Regions from separate parts of the Neopoerus faecalis genome, predicted to be linked through region 3. Evidence: riboswitches for the same ligand, from Rfam matches in the RefSeq annotation. Region 3 holds a riboswitch; each other region holds the start of a gene.
What was found. Region 3 has a riboswitch for lysine ahead of PY311_RS06845 (Na+/H+ antiporter NhaC family protein). Riboswitches for the same ligand answer to the same signal wherever they lie in the genome.
Positions count from the first base shown of each region.

Region 1: it holds a riboswitch for lysine, as region 3 does, so the genes downstream of both, PY311_RS08650 (transporter substrate-binding domain-containing protein) here and PY311_RS06845 (Na+/H+ antiporter NhaC family protein) in region 3, are expected to answer to the same signal.
Region 2: it holds a riboswitch for lysine, as region 3 does, so the genes downstream of both, nhaC (Na+/H+ antiporter NhaC) here and PY311_RS06845 (Na+/H+ antiporter NhaC family protein) in region 3, are expected to answer to the same signal.

Region 1 is NZ_JARFXX010000006.1:102,237-108,150, reverse strand. It holds gene PY311_RS08660 (amino acid ABC transporter ATP-binding protein) at 1-713, opposite strand, end outside; gene PY311_RS08655 (amino acid ABC transporter permease) at 715-1,611, opposite strand; gene PY311_RS08650 (transporter substrate-binding domain-containing protein) at 1,764-2,690, opposite strand; lysine riboswitch at 2,819-2,990, opposite strand; gene PY311_RS08645 (BaiN/RdsA family NAD(P)/FAD-dependent oxidoreductase) at 3,230-4,435, shown strand; gene rimM (ribosome maturation factor RimM) at 4,477-4,968, shown strand; gene trmD (tRNA (guanosine(37)-N1)-methyltransferase TrmD) at 4,975-5,763, shown strand; gene PY311_RS08630 (hypothetical protein) at 5,791-5,914, shown strand, end outside.
Region 2 is NZ_JARFXX010000001.1:82,672-88,585, forward strand. It holds gene PY311_RS00390 (M20 family metallopeptidase) at 1-396, opposite strand, end outside; gene nhaC (Na+/H+ antiporter NhaC) at 399-1,784, opposite strand; lysine riboswitch at 1,913-2,082, opposite strand; gene thiD (bifunctional hydroxymethylpyrimidine kinase/phosphomethylpyrimidine kinase) at 2,382-3,176, opposite strand; gene PY311_RS00405 (hypothetical protein) at 3,196-3,381, opposite strand; gene PY311_RS00410 (HAD family hydrolase) at 3,553-4,218, opposite strand; gene thiE (thiamine phosphate synthase) at 4,215-4,856, opposite strand; gene PY311_RS00420 (L-cysteine desulfidase family protein) at 5,287-5,914, opposite strand, start outside.
Region 3 is NZ_JARFXX010000004.1:203,602-209,515, reverse strand. It holds gene obgE (GTPase ObgE) at 1-640, shown strand, start outside; gene PY311_RS06845 (Na+/H+ antiporter NhaC family protein) at 941-2,587, opposite strand; lysine riboswitch at 2,688-2,862, opposite strand; gene PY311_RS06840 (uracil-xanthine permease family protein) at 3,014-4,402, opposite strand; gene PY311_RS06835 (hypothetical protein) at 4,466-4,741, shown strand; gene PY311_RS06830 (shikimate kinase) at 4,793-5,305, opposite strand; gene PY311_RS06825 (GntR family transcriptional regulator) at 5,544-5,914, shown strand, end outside.

The DNA of each region.
Region 1 (5,914 bases), on a different contig from region 3:
TCCCGGGTCTCCTGCCGCTGGGGATTGCCGAACACATCGGCGGGGCTCCCCTGCTCGCAGATGACACCCTGATGCATGAACACCACCTGAGAGCTGACATCCCGGGCAAAGGCCATTTCGTGGGTCACCACCAGCATCGTCATGCCCTCCCGGGCCAACGCCTGCATAACGGAGAGCACCTCGCCCACCATTTCCGGGTCCAGAGCGGAGGTAGGCTCATCGAACAGCAGCACCTCCGGGTCCATGGCCAGCGCCCGGGCAATGGCTACCCGCTGCTTCTGTCCGCCGGAGATCTGCCGGGGCTTTGCGTTGATGTAAGGGGCCATGCCGACCTTTTCCAGATACTTCATGGCCTGCTGCCGGGCTTCCTCTTTTCCGCGCTTTAAAACCTTCATCTGCCCCACCATGCAGTTCTGAAGCACCGTCATGTTGTTGAACAGGTTGAAGGACTGGAACACCATGCCTACATGGGAGCGGTACTCCGGGGCGTTGACCCCCCGGCCGGCCACATCCCGTCCGTGATAGAGAATCTCGCCGCTGCTGGGCGTTTCCAGCAGATTGATGCACCGCAGCAGCGTGGACTTACCAGAGCCAGAGGCGCCGATAATGGAAATGACATCGCCCTTTTTGACATTGAAATCAATGTCCCGCAGCACCTCATGGGAGCCGAAGGACTTGCCGAGATGGCGAATTTCCAGAATATTCTCACTCATTTCAGCGTCCCCCTCTCGTGCTGCCGTTGCGGTTCTTCAGGCCGATACGGATACGTTCTCTCTGCTCCTCGCCCTCGTACTCCTTATTCACCTCGTCAAAGGGCGTGCCCCGGTCGGGATGGCTGTAGGTCCCGGCAGCCATCACCAGCTGGTCGCCCTGCGCCAGCTCGTAACTGTCGGAGCCGTCCATGATTCTTTCCAGCAGCCGCAGCAAAACGGAGGCCACCAGCGTCAAAATCAGGTAGCCGATCATCTCAATGGCGGCAGAGGGGAAATACATATTGTTGATACCGACAATGTAGCGGTGAGCTGCAAAGAACTCCGTAAAGCTGATGATGAACATCACGGAGGTATCCTTTACATTGATGATATAGTTGTTGCCGATCTGGGGAATGATGTTGCGGATAGCCTGGGGCATAATGACGTTCACCATGGTCTGCACATGGGTCATGCCGATGGCCTTAGCACCCTCGGTCTGGCCGGGGTCAATAGAGATAATGCCGCCCCGGACGGACTCGGCCATATACGCGCCGGTGTTGACGGACACGATGAGAATGGCTGCGGTCCAGATATTGTCGAACCGCAGGGCATTATCCGTGAAATACGGCAGACCGTAGACAATGAACACCGCCTGCAGCACCATGGGCGTGCCCCGGAACACCTCTACATAGACGCGGATAATGACTCGCACCAGCTTCAGCAGAAAGCGCTTGGGCAGTGGGTCATTCTTCGCATAGGGGATGGTATTCAGCACACCGCACAAAAGGCCGATAAAACAGCCGATGGCCGTGGCCGCCAGTGCCAAAATCAGGGTATTCTTGATGCCGTTCAGGTACATGGGGCGGTATTTTCCCCACAGCAGGGCCATATCCTGTCCCAGCTTCACCAGTTTATCCATGGCAAACTCTCCAAATCATACAGATTGCTCCGTGAGCACAGATTTTTTCGCGCTTTGCGCGAAGCCGCTCCGTTGGGTTCCCTGGCAGCGCGGACGCCGCCGGGTGCCGTTTTAAATAGATGGGGGCCCATCGGGCCCCCATCCGAATTTGCTTAGACCTCGGGCTGGATGGAAATGGCCTCGTCCATCAAGGCATTGAAATCGTCCTCCGTCATGGTGGAGAGCACGGAGTTGATAGCCTCGGTCAGTTCAGTGTTGCCCTTCTGGACAGAGATGCCGATGTTCACGTTCTCGGCCCGCTCCTCCTCAGAGGCGAACTGGAAGTCACCGTCTGTGCCGGAGAAGTTCAAAATCTCCAGATTATCGTCCTTGGCAACAGCGGCCATGGCGGTGGGCATATCGGTGCAGACATAGTCCACAGTGCCGGTCTGGAGCTGCATGATCATCGCGGGAGCGCTGTCGGCAGGCGCCAGCAGATTGGTGTTTTCGATCTGGGGCAGGCAGGAGTCATACCAGATGGTACCGAACTGGGATGTGCAGGTACCGCCGGCCAGATCGGCAATAGAGGTGGCATTGGCGTACTGGCTGTCCTTGGTGGTCAGCACCACGATAGTAGCATAGTAGTAGGGACCAGCCATGTCCACCTCGGCCATCCGCTCGGCAGTCATGGACTGACCGGCGATGTTGGCGTCCATGGAACCGGCCTGAATGGCGGGGCACAGGGAATCCCATGCGGAAGAAACGATCTCCAGCTCCCAGCCGTTGGCCTCGGCGATCTTCTTGGCGATCATCACGTCATAGCCGTTGGCATACGCGCCGGGAACGTTGGAAATGGGGACCGCGCCGTTGGAATCGTCCATCTGCGTCCAGTTATAGGGGGCATAGGCGCACTCCATGCCGACGGTGAACACACCGTCCTCGCCCACGCCGCCGGAAGCGGTGGTATCGGCGGGGATCTCCGTCTCAGCGGGGGTGCTGTCGGCAGAATCGGTGCCGGTGCTGCTGTTGCTGCCGCCGCAGGCGGTGAGGGCCAGCGCCATGGTCAGGGCCAGAATCGCGCTCATCCATCTTCTTCTCATAATTGTCTCCTTCTTGTCCGGCGCTTCTGTTCCCCGCCGGCTGGGAAATGTAAAAAAATGAACCGCTTTGTCAAGCGGTCCATGGAATATACGGAAAACCGGCCCTGAAAAACGGGCCTCTCCGAACAGCCAATGATAGCGCTTCACAAAAAACTTGTGACAGTCCGGCAGATGTTCTCTGCCGACCCAGCACCCGGACAACAGGCATCGTCCAAGCACTTCGGCGGTGGCCCCTTTCCCTTCCCCGGCTGCTCTGGCCTTGCGGGAGGTACTGATGAATACCGCGCCTCTATCAAGCGATTCAATTTTGACTGCATTGTAGCGCGGCTTTTTCGTCTTGTCAACTCTTTTTCCGCATTTTGGATAAATTTGCACACATTGGCATAGGCATTCATATTTTTAGCCGCCATTATCGTGCAAATCGGCGGAAATATCTGTGTTTTCTCCCCCATCAACTGCCCCCTTGTCTTTTTTCGCCGGGAACCTTATAATATCAGTAACTCGAACCACCGCCGCGCCCGCGGCGAAAGGAGCATCCCATGAATGTCATCGTCATCGGCGGCGGCGCCTCCGGCCTCATGGCCGCCCTGACCGCCGCCCGAAACGGCCATGCCGTTACGCTGCTGGAGCGGCAGTCCCGGGTGGGACGCAAGCTGCTCTCCACCGGCAACGGCCGCTGCAACCTTACAAATCTCCACGTTGCCCCGGTACATTACCACGGGCTTTCCCCGGACTTCGTCCGCCCCGCGCTGGACGCCTTTGATACGGAGGCCGCGCTGGCGTTCTTTCACGGGCTGGGGCTTCTGACGGTGGCAGAGGACAGCGGCCGGGTCTACCCCTATTCCGATCAGGCCGGCAGTGTGCTGGACGTTCTGCGCTTTGCTGCCGATGCTGCCGGGGTCATTACCCGCACGGGCTTTGAGGTGGAGCAGCTACGCAGAACAAAGCACGGCTTTGCCGTGTCCTCTGCCGAGGAAACGCTGGCAGCGGACCGGGTCATCGTCTGCTGCGGCGGCATGGCCGGGGGCAAGCTGGGCGGCACCCGCAGCGGGTATCTCCTTTTGCAGTCCATGGGCCACAATATGACAAAGCTCTATCCCGCGCTGGTACAGGTCAAGACCGACACCACCTATGTCAAGGCCCTCAAGGGCGTCCGGGCCACCGGAGAGCTGACCCTCTGCCGGGGCCGGGACACCGTGGCCGAGAGCCGGGGCGAGGTGCAGTTCACGGAGTTTGGCGTCAGCGGCCCCGCCGTATTTGACCTTTCCCGCTCTGCCGCTGTGGAAAAGCCGCCCTTAACGCTCCACATTGACCTCCTGCCCCGGCTGTCCGCGGCGGACACGGAGGCGCTGCTGCGGCAGCGGGCCGCGCTCATGCCGGAGCTGACCACGGAAAATCTGCTGGCCGGAATGCTCCACAACCGCCTTGGGCGCACACTGCTGCGCTACGCCGGCTTTGGACTGACGGAGCCGGTCGCCGCTCTCGGTGCAGCGGAGCGGCAGCGCATTGCGGAGGCCATCCACGATTTTGCCCTGCCTGTTACCGGCGTTCTCGGCTTTGACGGGGCGCAGGTCACGGCCGGAGGCGTCCGCACGGACGAATTTGATCCGGAGACGCTGCAAAGCCGCCTGGTCCCCGGTCTCTACGCCGCCGGCGAGGTCCTTGATATTGACGGGGACTGCGGCGGCTACAACCTCCAATGGGCGTGGTCCAGCGGACATCTGGCCGGACAGCTTCGGCCCTGATCACAGAAAATAATTTTCGGAAGAAACCGTAAGGAGCAGCTATGAAACAGGAATTTATCCAGGTGGGCCGCATCGTCAACGCCCACGGCATCCGGGGTGAGGTGCGGGTGCAGCCCCGGCGGGTCTCCCCCGCGCTTCTCACCCGCTGCAAGACCTTTTACATTGACGGACAGGCCGTTGTCCCCACCGCCAATCATGTCCACAAGGACATGGTGCTGCTGAAGCTCCCCGGCGTGGACGATATGAACGCCGCACTGACCTATAAAGGAAAGCCGCTTTCTATCCGCCGCAGTGACATTACCCTGCCCGACGGGGAGTTCTTTGACGATGAGCTGCTGGGGCTGGAGGTATATGACTGCGACACCGGTGCCCTGCTGGGCACTCTGACAGCGGTAGATGAGTACCCCGCCAGCAAGGTCTACACCGTCAAGGGTGAGCGGGAGATCCTGATTCCCGCCGTGAAGGACGCCTTCATCCGCTCGGTGGATTTGGACGCGGGCCGCATGAACGTCAAGGTCTGGGAGGGAATGTAAATGGAAATGCAGATCGACATTCTCACCCTGTTTCCGGAATCCGTGGACGCCATGCTGAACGTCAGCATTCTGGGCCGGGCGCAGGAGCGGGGCTATATCGCCATCCGCACCCACCAGATCCGGGCCTACACCACCAACAAGCAGATGCAGGTGGACGATTATCCCTACGGCGGGGGCCGTGGTGCCGTGATGCAGGCAGACCCTCTGTTCCGCTGCTGGGAGCACGTTGTCAATACCTACGGCCCCGGCCGGACCATCTTCATGTCCCCCTGCGGCCGGACCTTCACCCAGTCCGTTGCCAGAGAACTGAAGGCCCGATATGACCACCTGATTCTGGTCTGCGGCCACTACGAGGGCATCGACCAGCGCTTTATTGACGAGTGTGTGGATGAGGAACTGTCCATGGGCGATTTTGTGCTCACCGGCGGCGAGATTCCCGCCATGGCGGTGGCGGACGCCGTGTGCCGCATGGTGCCCGGTGTTCTGCCGGACGCCGAGTGCTTTGAAGAGGAATCCCACTGGGCCGGTCTGCTGGAATACCCCCAGTATTCCCGGCCCGCCGTATGGCATGACCGGGCCGTACCGGAGATTCTGCTCTCCGGCGACCACGCCAAGGTGGCGGCGTGGCGGAAAAAGGAGAGCTATAAGCGCACCATGACCCGCCGCCCGGATTTGTTCGCGAATTTTGACGAATCGAAGCTCACCACCAAGGCGGAGCGGAAAATTTTACAGCAGGCAAAGGAGGAATTTGCGGCTGAGACTGTCCGCCGGGAGGAGCCTGACACCGAGGAATAAGTATCTGCACAGAGAAAGGAGCCCATGATGAAAAAGCGTGTACTTCTTACCCTTTGCGGCATTGCGGCACTGGCGGCAGCCATTGTCTGCCTGCCGGTTTCCCGTGAGATCAACACAACTGCCGCCGCCACGGAATACCGGCTGGATGACC
Region 2 (5,914 bases), on a different contig from region 3:
GGCGAGAATCTTGCCCCTGAAAGTGTCTCGATGAGCGGCATAGTAGGTCAGGGTCTCTAAAATAGCGGCAAGTCCGCCCTTCATGTCCATAGCCCCCCGGCCGTATACCTTTCCATCGATCTCCGTGGGTACGAAGGGGTCGGTATCCCAGCGGTCGGAGACGCCCACGGTATCCAAATGGCCAATAAGCAGCACCGTCTTGCCGGGGCGTCCGCTGTCCAGCACGGACCAGAGGGAGGGCCGCTCCCGGGCAGTATCCTCGTCAAAATAGCTGTAGTGCGGATCCATGCCGATCTCCCGAAGGACGTTTGCCACATAATCCGCCATGGCGGCCTCATGACCGTTGACGGAGTTAATGGAAATCATATCATACCAGCGCTGTAAAATGCGTTCCATTGTCAGTTTTCCTCCTTCGCCCGCGCGGTGCCGATGCCCGTCACGGCATAGATCACAGAAAATACGATAGACAGCCACAGCATCGGCGCATAGGGTAAAAAGGCCAGATTTCCGATACCCAGCGTTGTGGCCGTATAGGACCCAGTGGTGGACCATGACACCAGCGGCGCAAGGCCCGTGCCGGTATCCAGCAGGGTACGCATCAGGTTCTTACGGTCCAGACCATACTCCGGATAAAGGTCCTTCACCATGCCGCCCACCACCGGATAGGAGACATAGTACGCGCCAGTGATGGTAAAGAACACCGCGTGCAGAAGCAGCACGCCGAGGGACATGGTGCGGGAGCTCTTTGCCACCCGGCGCACAAAGGCCAGCAGCACATCCACCACACCGGCGGTACGCAGCGGCGCGCCGAAGATACCGGCGGCGATGAGCAGACCGATGGTAGAGAGCATGGAGGTAAAGCCGCCCCGGTTCAGCATGGAGTTTACCACATCGGAGCCGGACTCCACGGAAAAGCCGCTGTACATCACCGTCAGGATGTCCTTCAGGCTCTCGCCCTGAAATACCATCGCCAGCACGGCGCCCACAGCGATGCCTGCTACAAACGTGGGAATGGTGGGCTTCTTCAGCAAGATCAGCGCCACAACCACCGCCACAGGCAGCAGCAGCACCGGGCTGAGCCAGAACTCGGCGGAGACGGTAGCGAGGATATCCTCATACACCTGACCGCCCACCGTGCCGCCGGCAAACCGCAGACCGTAGAGGAAGAAGAACACTAAAGAAATGAGATAGGCCGGGCCGGTGGAGATGAGCGCGTGGCGGATGCCCTCCATCAGCGGCACCTCACAGACTGTGGCGGTAATGACCGGGGAATCGGACAGGGGGGAAATCTTATCGCCGAAGAAGGCGCCGGTGCATACCGCGCCGGCAGCCGCCGGCAGCGGCACACCCAAGCCCTGTGCCACACCCATGCAGGCCACGCCCACAGTAGCCAGCGTACCCCAGGAGGTGCCTGCCATGGTGGACATCAGCGTACAGAGAATGCACACCACCGGCAAAAACAGGCCCGGCGTCAAAACCTTCATACCGTAGTAAATCATCACCGGCACCGTGCCGCTGGCCATCCACACACCCACTAAAACGCCTACGGACAGCAAAATTAGAATTGCCACGATCATGGAGGACACCGTTTCCTTGATGCCCTGCTGCAGCTCCGCATAGGGGATGCCGAAGCACCATGCCATCAGGCACATGATCACACCGTCCAATGCCAAAACGATGCGGTTGTTCAGCTTCATCACCAGCAGCCCCGCAATGATCACGGCGATGCCGACAAGCAGCATCCATGCCGCCTGCCACGGTCTTACGATTCTCTTGTTTTCCATCTTGGTCATCCTTTCTCTTTTGACCGAAATTGAATTGAAAAAGGATAACAAAAAAGCTATGATCCCCGTGGAGATCATAGCCGGAACACCTGTTTTTTCCGCAAGACCCAATGGCTGCGGCGAAACGGTGGTCTGATAGCGCTCCACAAATGTGGCAGTCCGGCGGATATTCTCCGACGGCCCAGGTGATCGCCCCTCAGGCAAAGCAACGACCCTTCGGCGGCTTGCCCTTTCCCTCCGGCGGATGCCTGTCCTTGGCTCCGGGGGTACTCTTGCGCGCCGCGCCTCTATCCTCGTTCAATTTCTGTTAAGATACCACGTTCTTCCAGTAATTACAAGTGTTTTCGCGCTATTTCCTCAATTTAAGCGTTTACCACAAAAAAAATCAGGCCGCAGCTACCTTTTCTTGGAAAACACCCCGGTACGGCTGACCGTACCGGGGTGTTCTCTCACTTTTTCATTTTCCAAGCTATATCTCGGAAGGCGTTCTGCCGAAGGTAATCTTCCGATTTTTTACGTTCAGTTTCCGTCCCCGGCAAGGTCAAGCCGCTATTGTCGGACACACTACGGTATTAGGCCGCTGCAATTACGGGAAAGTCACTTCATAAACTCTCCCTGCAGCTCAAACGCATGATTCATGGGGCCGGAGCCGTGCCCCAAGTCCAGCATAGCCGCCAGCGCCCCGGAGATGTACGCCTTGGCCCGCTCCACGGCCTCATCCAGTCCATAGCCCTTGGCCAGATTGGAGGCAATGGCGCTGGAGAGGGTGCAGCCGGTACCATGGGTATTGGGATTATTGATGCGCTTGCCCCGAAACCATTTTCCCACACCATGACGCCACAGCAGATCATCGGCGTCATTGATCTGATGGCCGCCCTTGCACAGTACGGCGCAGCCGTACCGCTCACTGATGCTCTTTGCGGCGGTCTCCATGCCTGTTGCGTCCGTGATGGACAGTCCAGAGAGGATTTCCGCCTCTGGAATATTGGGGGTCAGCACCTCTGCCATAGGCAGCAGCCTGGCCAGTGCTTCCATGGCATCCGACCGCAGGAGCTTTGCCCCGGAGGTGGCCACCATCACCGGGTCCACCACGATATGCTTTGCGCCGTACTGCTTCAGCTTCTCCGCGATCACTGTGATGAGCTCCGCAGAGGAGACCATGCCGATCTTCACGGCGTCCGGGAAAATATCAGTAAAAACAGCGTCCAGCTGCTCACCCAAAAAATAGGGTGTGGACTCCAAAATATCTGTGACGCCGGTAGTATTCTGGGCGGTCAGGGCCGTAACAGCACTCATGGCATAAACGCCGTTCGCCATCATGGTCTTGATATCCGCCTGAATCCCGGCGCCTCCGCTGGAATCGCTTCCGGCAATGGTCAACGCTGTTTTCATCTAAATACTTCCTTTCTTTTTACAGCACGGTTTTACAACGCAATACAAGGTGGTGCCCCCCATGTACCGCCTGAACATAGGGTAAGTCCCTATCATCAATTGATAAGGGCAAATATGCTTTCCAGCGGCCTAAATAGCCGCTGATTTTGTCATTGTCCTTGGCTTGCGCCAGCAAGCCTTCGTCCGCTTCCGCATCAGCGCCCATTTTTGCTCGCTGGAAGGTCCTTCGGAGTTTTTCGGGATCGGAAACGGCGGCTCAGCGAGGCTGACGAAGCAGCCGGGCTGCCGCCCGGCAATGAGGAAAACGAAGCTGGATGTTGTTTCAGTTCCGAAAAACCGTGTTTGCCCTTATCAACTGATGGTACCAACTTTTGATTTAGTTACAGTTATTGAGTGCGGGCCAATACGCCGGGAAAGCGGCCAACTCTGTCAGATAGACCTCCGCCGCCTGCCGCAGCCCCGCCTGATCCGGCTCGCCCTGTCCGTCATAAACACCCACGGTCCTGTAGCCCGCCGCCTTGGCGGTTTGCATCGCATAGAGGGAATCCTCAAATACCAGCGTTTCCGCCGGGACTGTTCCCAGCGCAACCGCCGCCCGGTGGTAAATCGTCGGGGCGTGCTTGCTCTCCCCTATCTCTGTAGTGGTCAGTATCGTTTTGAGATAGGGCCGCAGGCCCAGCCGTGTCAGCGCCCGCTCTACATGATTCCGGGGGCTGGAGGTCGCTGCCGCCATGGGGATACCCCGCCGGGAGAAAAATTGCAGCAGTTCCTCCGCACCGGGCTTGGCCGGGACCTCATAGCCGTAATAATCCGCCAGCAGCGCGGCAATTCCGTCCCATATTTCCACTTCACCTTCCGGCAGAGAATAATGGGTCTTCAGATAAGCCGCTCCCTGCTCCATGCTCATGGCAAACAGCACCTCCCCAAGGCCCGGTGCTGGACTGATGCCCCGCGCCCGCAGATACCGGGCGCCTAAATCCCTCCAGATTCCCATGGAGTCCAGCAGCACTCCATCCAGATCAAAGATGGCTCCCCGAATCATGCCCGCAGCATAGCCTCTGCGGCGGCTTTCAGCTCCTCTGCGGCGGACTTGATATTCTTTGCGGCGTAAATGGCGCTGATGACCGCCACACCGCAGATGCCGCTGCCTGCCAGCTTGGCCACATTCTCCTGAGAAATGCCGCCGATGGCCACCACTGGAATCGATACGGCGGCGCAGATGTCCTTCAGTGTCTCATAGGGGAGCTCCTGCACATCGGCCTTGGAGCCGGTGGGGAACATCGCGCCCACTCCGAGATAGTCCGCGCCGTGCTTCTCTGCCAGCAGCGCCTCCTCTACCGAGTGGGCGGAAACGCCGATGATCTTGTCCGGCCCCAGCTTGGCCCGGACGTCCAGCGCCTCCATATCGCTCTGGCCCACATGGACGCCATCTGCGCCCATGGCCCTTGCAATGTCCACATTATCATTGACGATAAAGGGGACATGACGCTCCCGGCATAGGGCCTGAAGCGCTCTGGCCTCCTCTAAAAACGCTCCCTCCTCCAATGTCTTTTCACGGAGCTGGAGCATGGTCACACCACCGTCCAGACTCTCCCGGACCACCTCCAGCAGTGTACGTCCGTTCAGCCAGTGACGGTCCGTTACGGCATAGAGCAGCAGATCGCGTTTATCAAGCTTCATACCTGACGCCTCCATCAAAATAAAAATGCGGATATGCCGCAAAGACATATCCGCATTGCCTTCAAACGTGTCAGCAACGGCATCTCCCTACGTTGGCATGATTCAAATCAGGTTCCGGGTCTGGGCGCTGCAGCCCACTCTCAGCCCGCTCGCGCAAGCTCCCCTGTTGACAGTAGCCATCATAGCACGTTCCGCCGCAGATTACAACATTTTTCCATAGAAAGCGTACCGAAAGGGCCCGGGTTTCCCCGGACCCTCAGCTTGGCAAAAAATTTTGCCAAGCTGAGTCCAATTTTCAAAACATGCAGGACACCCTTCTTTGGTTTCCCGCGCACACCCTTCCTTACCGCCTCGGAAAAGCTGCTGTTTCTTCCGGCAGCTTCAGGGCCCGGGTTTCCCCGGACCCTTTCGGCGATTGCTTTATTCAATTTTACTTACCCAGCATGATGTTGAGAATCTCGATATCGGTCTCCTTCATGCCGTCCCGGCCCATGCGGCCCACGCTGCGGATGGTATCCTCAACGTTATCCTTCACCAGACCCTCGCCGGGCTGGAACACGTGCTCACCCCGGGCCATTTCAAGACCCAGCAGAGCACACTCCACCGCAGCGGCGATCTTGGCGGCGCAGGAGGACTTTGCACCGTCGCACACCATGCCGCCGATGGTGGCAATGGCATTGGTGATGACGCTGCAGATCACCTCATAGGATTCGCCCAGCATATAGGCGATACCCACCGCAGAGGCGCAGGCGGCGCTGGTAGCGCCGCAATAGGCGGAAAGGCTGCCAATGTACTTCTTCTGGTGCACGGAAATGAGGTTTGCCACCACCAGAGCGCGGCGGACCTTCTCATCGTCAATATGGTATTCCTTGGCGTACTCGAGAATGGGCATCGTGACGGTAATGCCCTGATTGCCGCTGCCGGAGTTGATAACCACCGGCAGCGCACAGCCGCCCATCCGGGCATCGCTGCCGGCGGCGGCAGCGGCACGCGCACGAGTACGGAGGTCATTGCCGTGCTGCAGCAGCACACGGCCTACCTCGGCGCCATAGGGATTT
Region 3 (5,914 bases):
CGGAATCATTGAGGGTGCCAGCGAGGGCGCCGGTCTCGGCCACGATTTTCTGCGCCACATTGACCGCTGCCGCCTGCTGGTCCACGTGGTAGATGTTTCCGGCAGTGAGGGCCGGGACCCGGTGGCAGACTTTGACGCTATTAACGCCGAGCTGTCCCAATACAGCCCCGACCTTGCCAAGCGGCCCCAAATCGTCGCCGCCAACAAGGTGGATATCATAGCTGATCCCGAAAATCTGGAGCGGCTTCGCGCCCATGTGGAGGCCAAGGGCTTCCCCCTGCTGGAGATCTCCGCCGCAGCGCATCAGGGGACGCGGGAGCTGGTAAGCCGTGTGGCCGAGATGCTCTCCACCCTGCCGCCGGTGACGGTCTACGAGTCGGAATACGTTCCCAAGCCCCCGGTGGTGGATACCTCCGCCCCGCTGGATATTCAGCGGATGGATGACGGGCATACGTGGCTCATTCAGGGGCCGTGGCTCCAGCGGCTCATGGCCAACGTCAACTTCGACGATTACGAGAGTCGGATGTGGTTCGACAAGGCCCTGCGGGAGACTGGGCTATACCAGCAGCTTGAGGAACGGGGCATTGAGGATGGCGATACCGTTTCTCTGGATGGCTACGAATTTGAGTATCAGCGCTGAGAGCGTCTGTTTTGAAGCATATTCAACGTAATAAGTAAAGCCTGCATGGCCAATGGCCATGCAGGCTTGAGACTGTCGATAAAGTGGTAAATCCTCCGCAACGGTAAGGAAGGGTGTGCGCGGGAAACCCAAGAAGGGTGTCCTGCGCCATTGAAATCCTTAGTTTTCAGAACTTTTATGAAGTTCTGAAAACTTGTTCAGCGGGGAGAAAAGACTTTTTCGACACGCTAAAGCCTGCATGGCCATTGGCCATGCAGGCTTTTTGATTGCCCTTGGAAATACGCCTATCGTAAGCTGGCCTTATTGAATCGGCTCACGGGAAAGGGCCCTTTTCCGTTCGATACTGCGGAGGGCAAACAGCACGCCCAGCATCAGGGCAAGGCTCACCGCCCATGTGATATACACATTCTGCACAAAACCCGCCACGATGAAGCCCACCACGCAGACACACGCCACCGTCAGCACATAGGGAAGCTGTGTGGCCACATGGTCAAGGTGATTGCACTGCGCGCCCGCAGAGGCCATGATGGAAGTATCGGAAATGGGAGAGCAGTGGTCGCCCATCACGGCACCGGCACAGCAGGCGGAAATACCGATAATAAGCAGCTCGCTGGAGGCAGGGAAAATCGCCGTGACTATGGGAATGAGAATGCCGAAGGTCCCCCATGAGGTGCCGGAGGCAAAGGCCAGCACACAGGCCACGAGGAAAATCACAGCCGGCAGCATGGAGTACAGCGCGGAGGCCGCGCCCTCCATTAGATCGTGGACATAAACGCTGGCGCCCAGTGACGTAATAGTAGCTTTCAGAGAAACTGCCAGCGTCAGAATCAGGATGGGAGAGATCATGGCGTTGAAGCCCTTGGGAATGCAGTCCATAGCGTCCTTAAACGTAATGACCCGCCGAAGCAGCAGATAAATTACCGTAAACAGCAGCGCAATAATGCCGCCCCATGGCAGGCCGATAAAAGCATCCGTATTGCCGAAGGCGCCGATGAAATCCCCGGCGCAGTCCGTACCGCCCCATGCGTCCACGCCGAAGAAGCCGCCCACATAGATCATGCCCACCGTGCAGCAGATGATCAGCACCGCCACAGGGAGCAGCAGGTCGATGACTCTCCCCTTGGGGTTGATCTTTTCATCCTCCTCAGACTTCAGCGCCCCCAGCTCACCGGTCTCCCGGGCGAGGCGCTCAAAGTCCTTCATGGGGCCGTAATCAAACTGCATCATGGAAAGGCCGATGATAAACACAAACGTCAGCAGGGAATAGAGATTATAGGGGATGGCCTTGATGAAAAGCTGGATGCCGCTGATGCCGGTATCTAAGCCCTCCGCCGTGGAGGAAACCGCCGCCGCCCATGAGGAAATGGGGGCAATCATGCACACCGGCGCGGCGGTCGCGTCAATGAGATAGGCCAGCTTAGGACGGGAAATGCGATGACTGTCCGTCACCGGGCGCATGACCGTGCCGACGGTGAGGCAGTTGAAGTAATCGTCAATGAAGATGAGGATACCCAGCACAAAGGTGGCAAGGGACGCGCCCACCTTTGTCTTGATGTTCTTCGAGGCCCAGCGGCCAAAGGCGGCGGAGCCGCCGGCAGCGTTCACCAATGCTACGATGATGCCCAGCAGCACCAAAAACAGGAAAATGCCGGCGTTGTCGGAAATTGCGGCCACCAAGCCATCGTTGACGATCATATCCAGCGCTCCGATGGGGGAAAAGCCCTTTGCGAACAGCGCCCCCACCACAATACCGATAAAGAGGGAGCTGTAGGCCTCCTTGGTAATAAGCGCCAGCGTGATAGCGATCACCGGCGGCAGCAGCGCCCAGACCGTACCGTACAGGCTGCCGGCAGCGGCCTCCTCACCGGCAGCCAGCACCGGGACGCCCAGCAGAGCGGCGGCCAATGCGGCCAGCAGTGCTGCGCGCAGGACAGAATGCTTCTTCATGGAATTTCTCCTTTCGTTTTCCGCTTCCAATATGGCGGAGCATGAAAAAATGGGGGCATGACGCACGCCATGCCCCCATTTGAGACCTCAACTTCAAATAGACCACAACAGCGCTCCGCCCGCCTCCGGGCGACAGTCTGCCAGATCTTCTCCGACAGCCCAGATACCGGTCCATCAGGCAAACAGACCGGTTCTTCGGCGGCTGACCCTTTTTCCGTCCTCCGTTGCCTGTCTCCCGGACGGATACTCTTATCAGCCGCGCCTCTATCATGCCTTATTCACTTGGTTCTGCTCTCATTATAGGGCATTTTTGCCCCTTGTCAACGCCTTTTCCGCAGAATTTTCCCATTTCCCGGCAAAATACGGAGTGCCGGACATCTGGCGCTCCGTATTTGCATAGTTCTTCTGTTTCTGCGGGACGGACGCTCAATAGCTGCCGAGGTCGGCGGACTTGTCACCTGTGACGCTGACGCCGAACTCATAATCGTTGCCAGGCAGAATGGCGTTGAGGATCACGCCGCACAGCGCCGCAATGGCAAGGCCGGACAGCGTTACCGCCGCGCCGCCCACGGTGAAGGTCACACCACCCACGGAGCTGAAGCCAAGGCCGCTGACAAACATCACCGCCGCAATAATAAGGTTGCGAGACTTGGTGAGATCCACCTGATTTTCCACAATGTTGCGGACGCCCACAGCGGAGATCATGCCATAGAGGATGAAGCTGACGCCGCCCACGATGGCGGAGGGAATGGAGTTCACCAGCGCGTCAAACTTGGGAGAGAAGCTGAGAATGATGGCGTAGATGGCCGCCAGCCGGATGACCCGGGGATCGTAGACCTTGGAAAGCGCCAGTACGCCGGTATTCTCACCGTAGGTGGTGTTGGCAGGGCCGCCGAACAGGCCCGCAAAGGCCGTTGCCAGACCATCGCCCATCAGGGTGCGGTGCAGACCGGGGTCCTCGATGAAGTTATTGCCGGTGGTGGAGGAAATGGCGGAGATGTCGCCGATGTGCTCCATCATGGCGGCAATGGCGATGGGTGCCATCACTAAAATGGCGGAAATATCAAACTTTGCAAGGATGAACTTCTGGAGGCCCACCAGATGCGCCTCGCTGACAGCGGTAAAATTCACCAGCGGCTGCATGACGCCGTTGGCGTCCGGCAGCTCCGCGCCGCAGAACGTGGCGATGACCGCCACAAGATAGCTGCCGACCACACCCAGCAGAATGGGGATAATCTTCACCATGCCCTTGCCCCAGATGTTGGCAACCACGATGATGGCCATGGCCACCAATGCCAGCCACCAGCAGGTCTGGGCGTTGGTAATGGCGGAGCCGGAGAGGTTCAATCCGATCATGATGATCATGGGGCCGGTAACGATGGGAGGGAAATAGCGCATAACGGTCTTGGCACCCAGAACCTTGAAAAGCAGCGCCAGCACCAGATACAAAAGGCCCGCAATAACGATGCCGCCCAGCGCGTAGGCCAGCTTCAGCTCCGGGTCAAAACCCTCGTAGGCCGGCATGGAGGCCACTGTGGAAAAGCCGCCGAGATAGGCAAACGAGGACCCGAGGAACGCGGGAACCTTGAATTTCGTGCACACATGGAACAGCAGCGTACCGAGACCCGCCATCAGCAGCGTGGTCTGGATGCTCAGCGGCAGACCGTAGCCCTGCACCAAAATCGGCACCAGCACCGTGGCGCCGAACATAGCGAATAAATGCTGCAGCCCCAGCACCAGCATCCGGGGTGCCCCCAGCACCCGGGCGTCGGTCACAGCCTCCTGTCCCAAAACCGGCTTCTTTTTCTCGTTCATCTTTGTTCTCCTCTCATACACACAAAATTTCTATCTGATATTTTTTTAATAGACACACTAAAAATGGGCAAAAAAAATACCGGCACCAATAGCCGGTCAAAAGGAAACGAAAATCAAAAGGGAATCGCAGATGGGAAGCCGTTCTGTTTTGTTCCGCAGCAAATGCATCGGTTTCCCCTCCCTTATCAATTCATTGGGCCTATTATACAGGAGCATTTTTCGGTTTGCAAGCCTTTTTTTGACAGCTTCTGCCAAAAAATCACCGACAGCTTTATTCAAAATGTCGATTTTACGGTTGCTCCGCAGCTTTTTTCCAATAGCCATCGGCTCTACCGATGATATGCCCGCAGCGGCGGAACAGCCGGAGAAACCGGCTGTTCCGCTTTTCCGCTACGCCTGCAGACCCACTGTCCGCATGACCTCCTCTACCAGTTGGGCAGTATCGTCCTCGCCCTCCCGGCTGGCCACGATGAGGTCGGCATATTTTGCGTACAGCCCACGGCGCTCCTCATAAATTTCCCGCAGCGGCATCCCCTTGGGGGCCGCGATGCCACGGTCATAAAGGTCCTTCGGCATCCGCTTTTGTATCTCGTCAAAGGGCGTCTGGAGCCAAACCACCACACTGCCCTCCTTCAGATGGGCCATGGCCTCCGGATAGAGCACCATGCTGCCGCCGGTGGCGATGACGGTGTGGGTCCACTCCAGCTCCCGTCCCACCTGATTTTCGATTTTATAAAAAGTCTCCAGTCCGTCCTGACGCAGAATATCCGGCAGCGTTTTTCCCGCCGCCTCCACGATCAGATCGTCCACATCCACAAAGCCATAATCCAGTCGGGCCGCCAATGCCTGCCCCACGGTGCTCTTGCCCGTACCCGGCATACCGATCAAAACAATATTATCCATACTTGGGCCTCCCTTACATGATCCTGTCCCATTTTACTTTTGTCGAAGACATTTGTCCATCGTTAAAGTACACAAAGAATTTGTGCCAATAGATTGACCTTTCCCGACAGGGCAGACAACCCCGCCACAGGTACGCGGACAAAATCTGTTGAATTTGTGTATTGCAAAATGGCAGCGCATTTTGTAAAATAGTCAGAAAATGGTATTACCTATTCTTTATTGGCAAGGAGGCCCCTATATGAACGAAAAGCCCCGTCAGGCCAAAAGCATCCGCGCGCAGCTATTGACCGCCATGCGGGAGGGGGAATACGCCCATTGCGACCGTCTCCCCCGTGAAAGCGTGCTTTCCGAGCGATTGGGAATCAGCCGCACGCAGCTACGGGATATTTTAGCGTCGCTGGACCGGGAGGGCTTCATCACCCGGCGGCACGGCGTCGGCACCGTCATCAACCGCCATGTCTTGGGGGCACAGGCCCGCATGGACATTGAGGTGGAGTTCATGGATATGATTCGCCAGAGCGGCCGCACCCCCGGGCTGGCCTTTGTCCGCGCCGCCGAGCTTCTGGCGGATGATCGCATCGCCGCCAAGCTGGGAATCTCCGCCGGAAC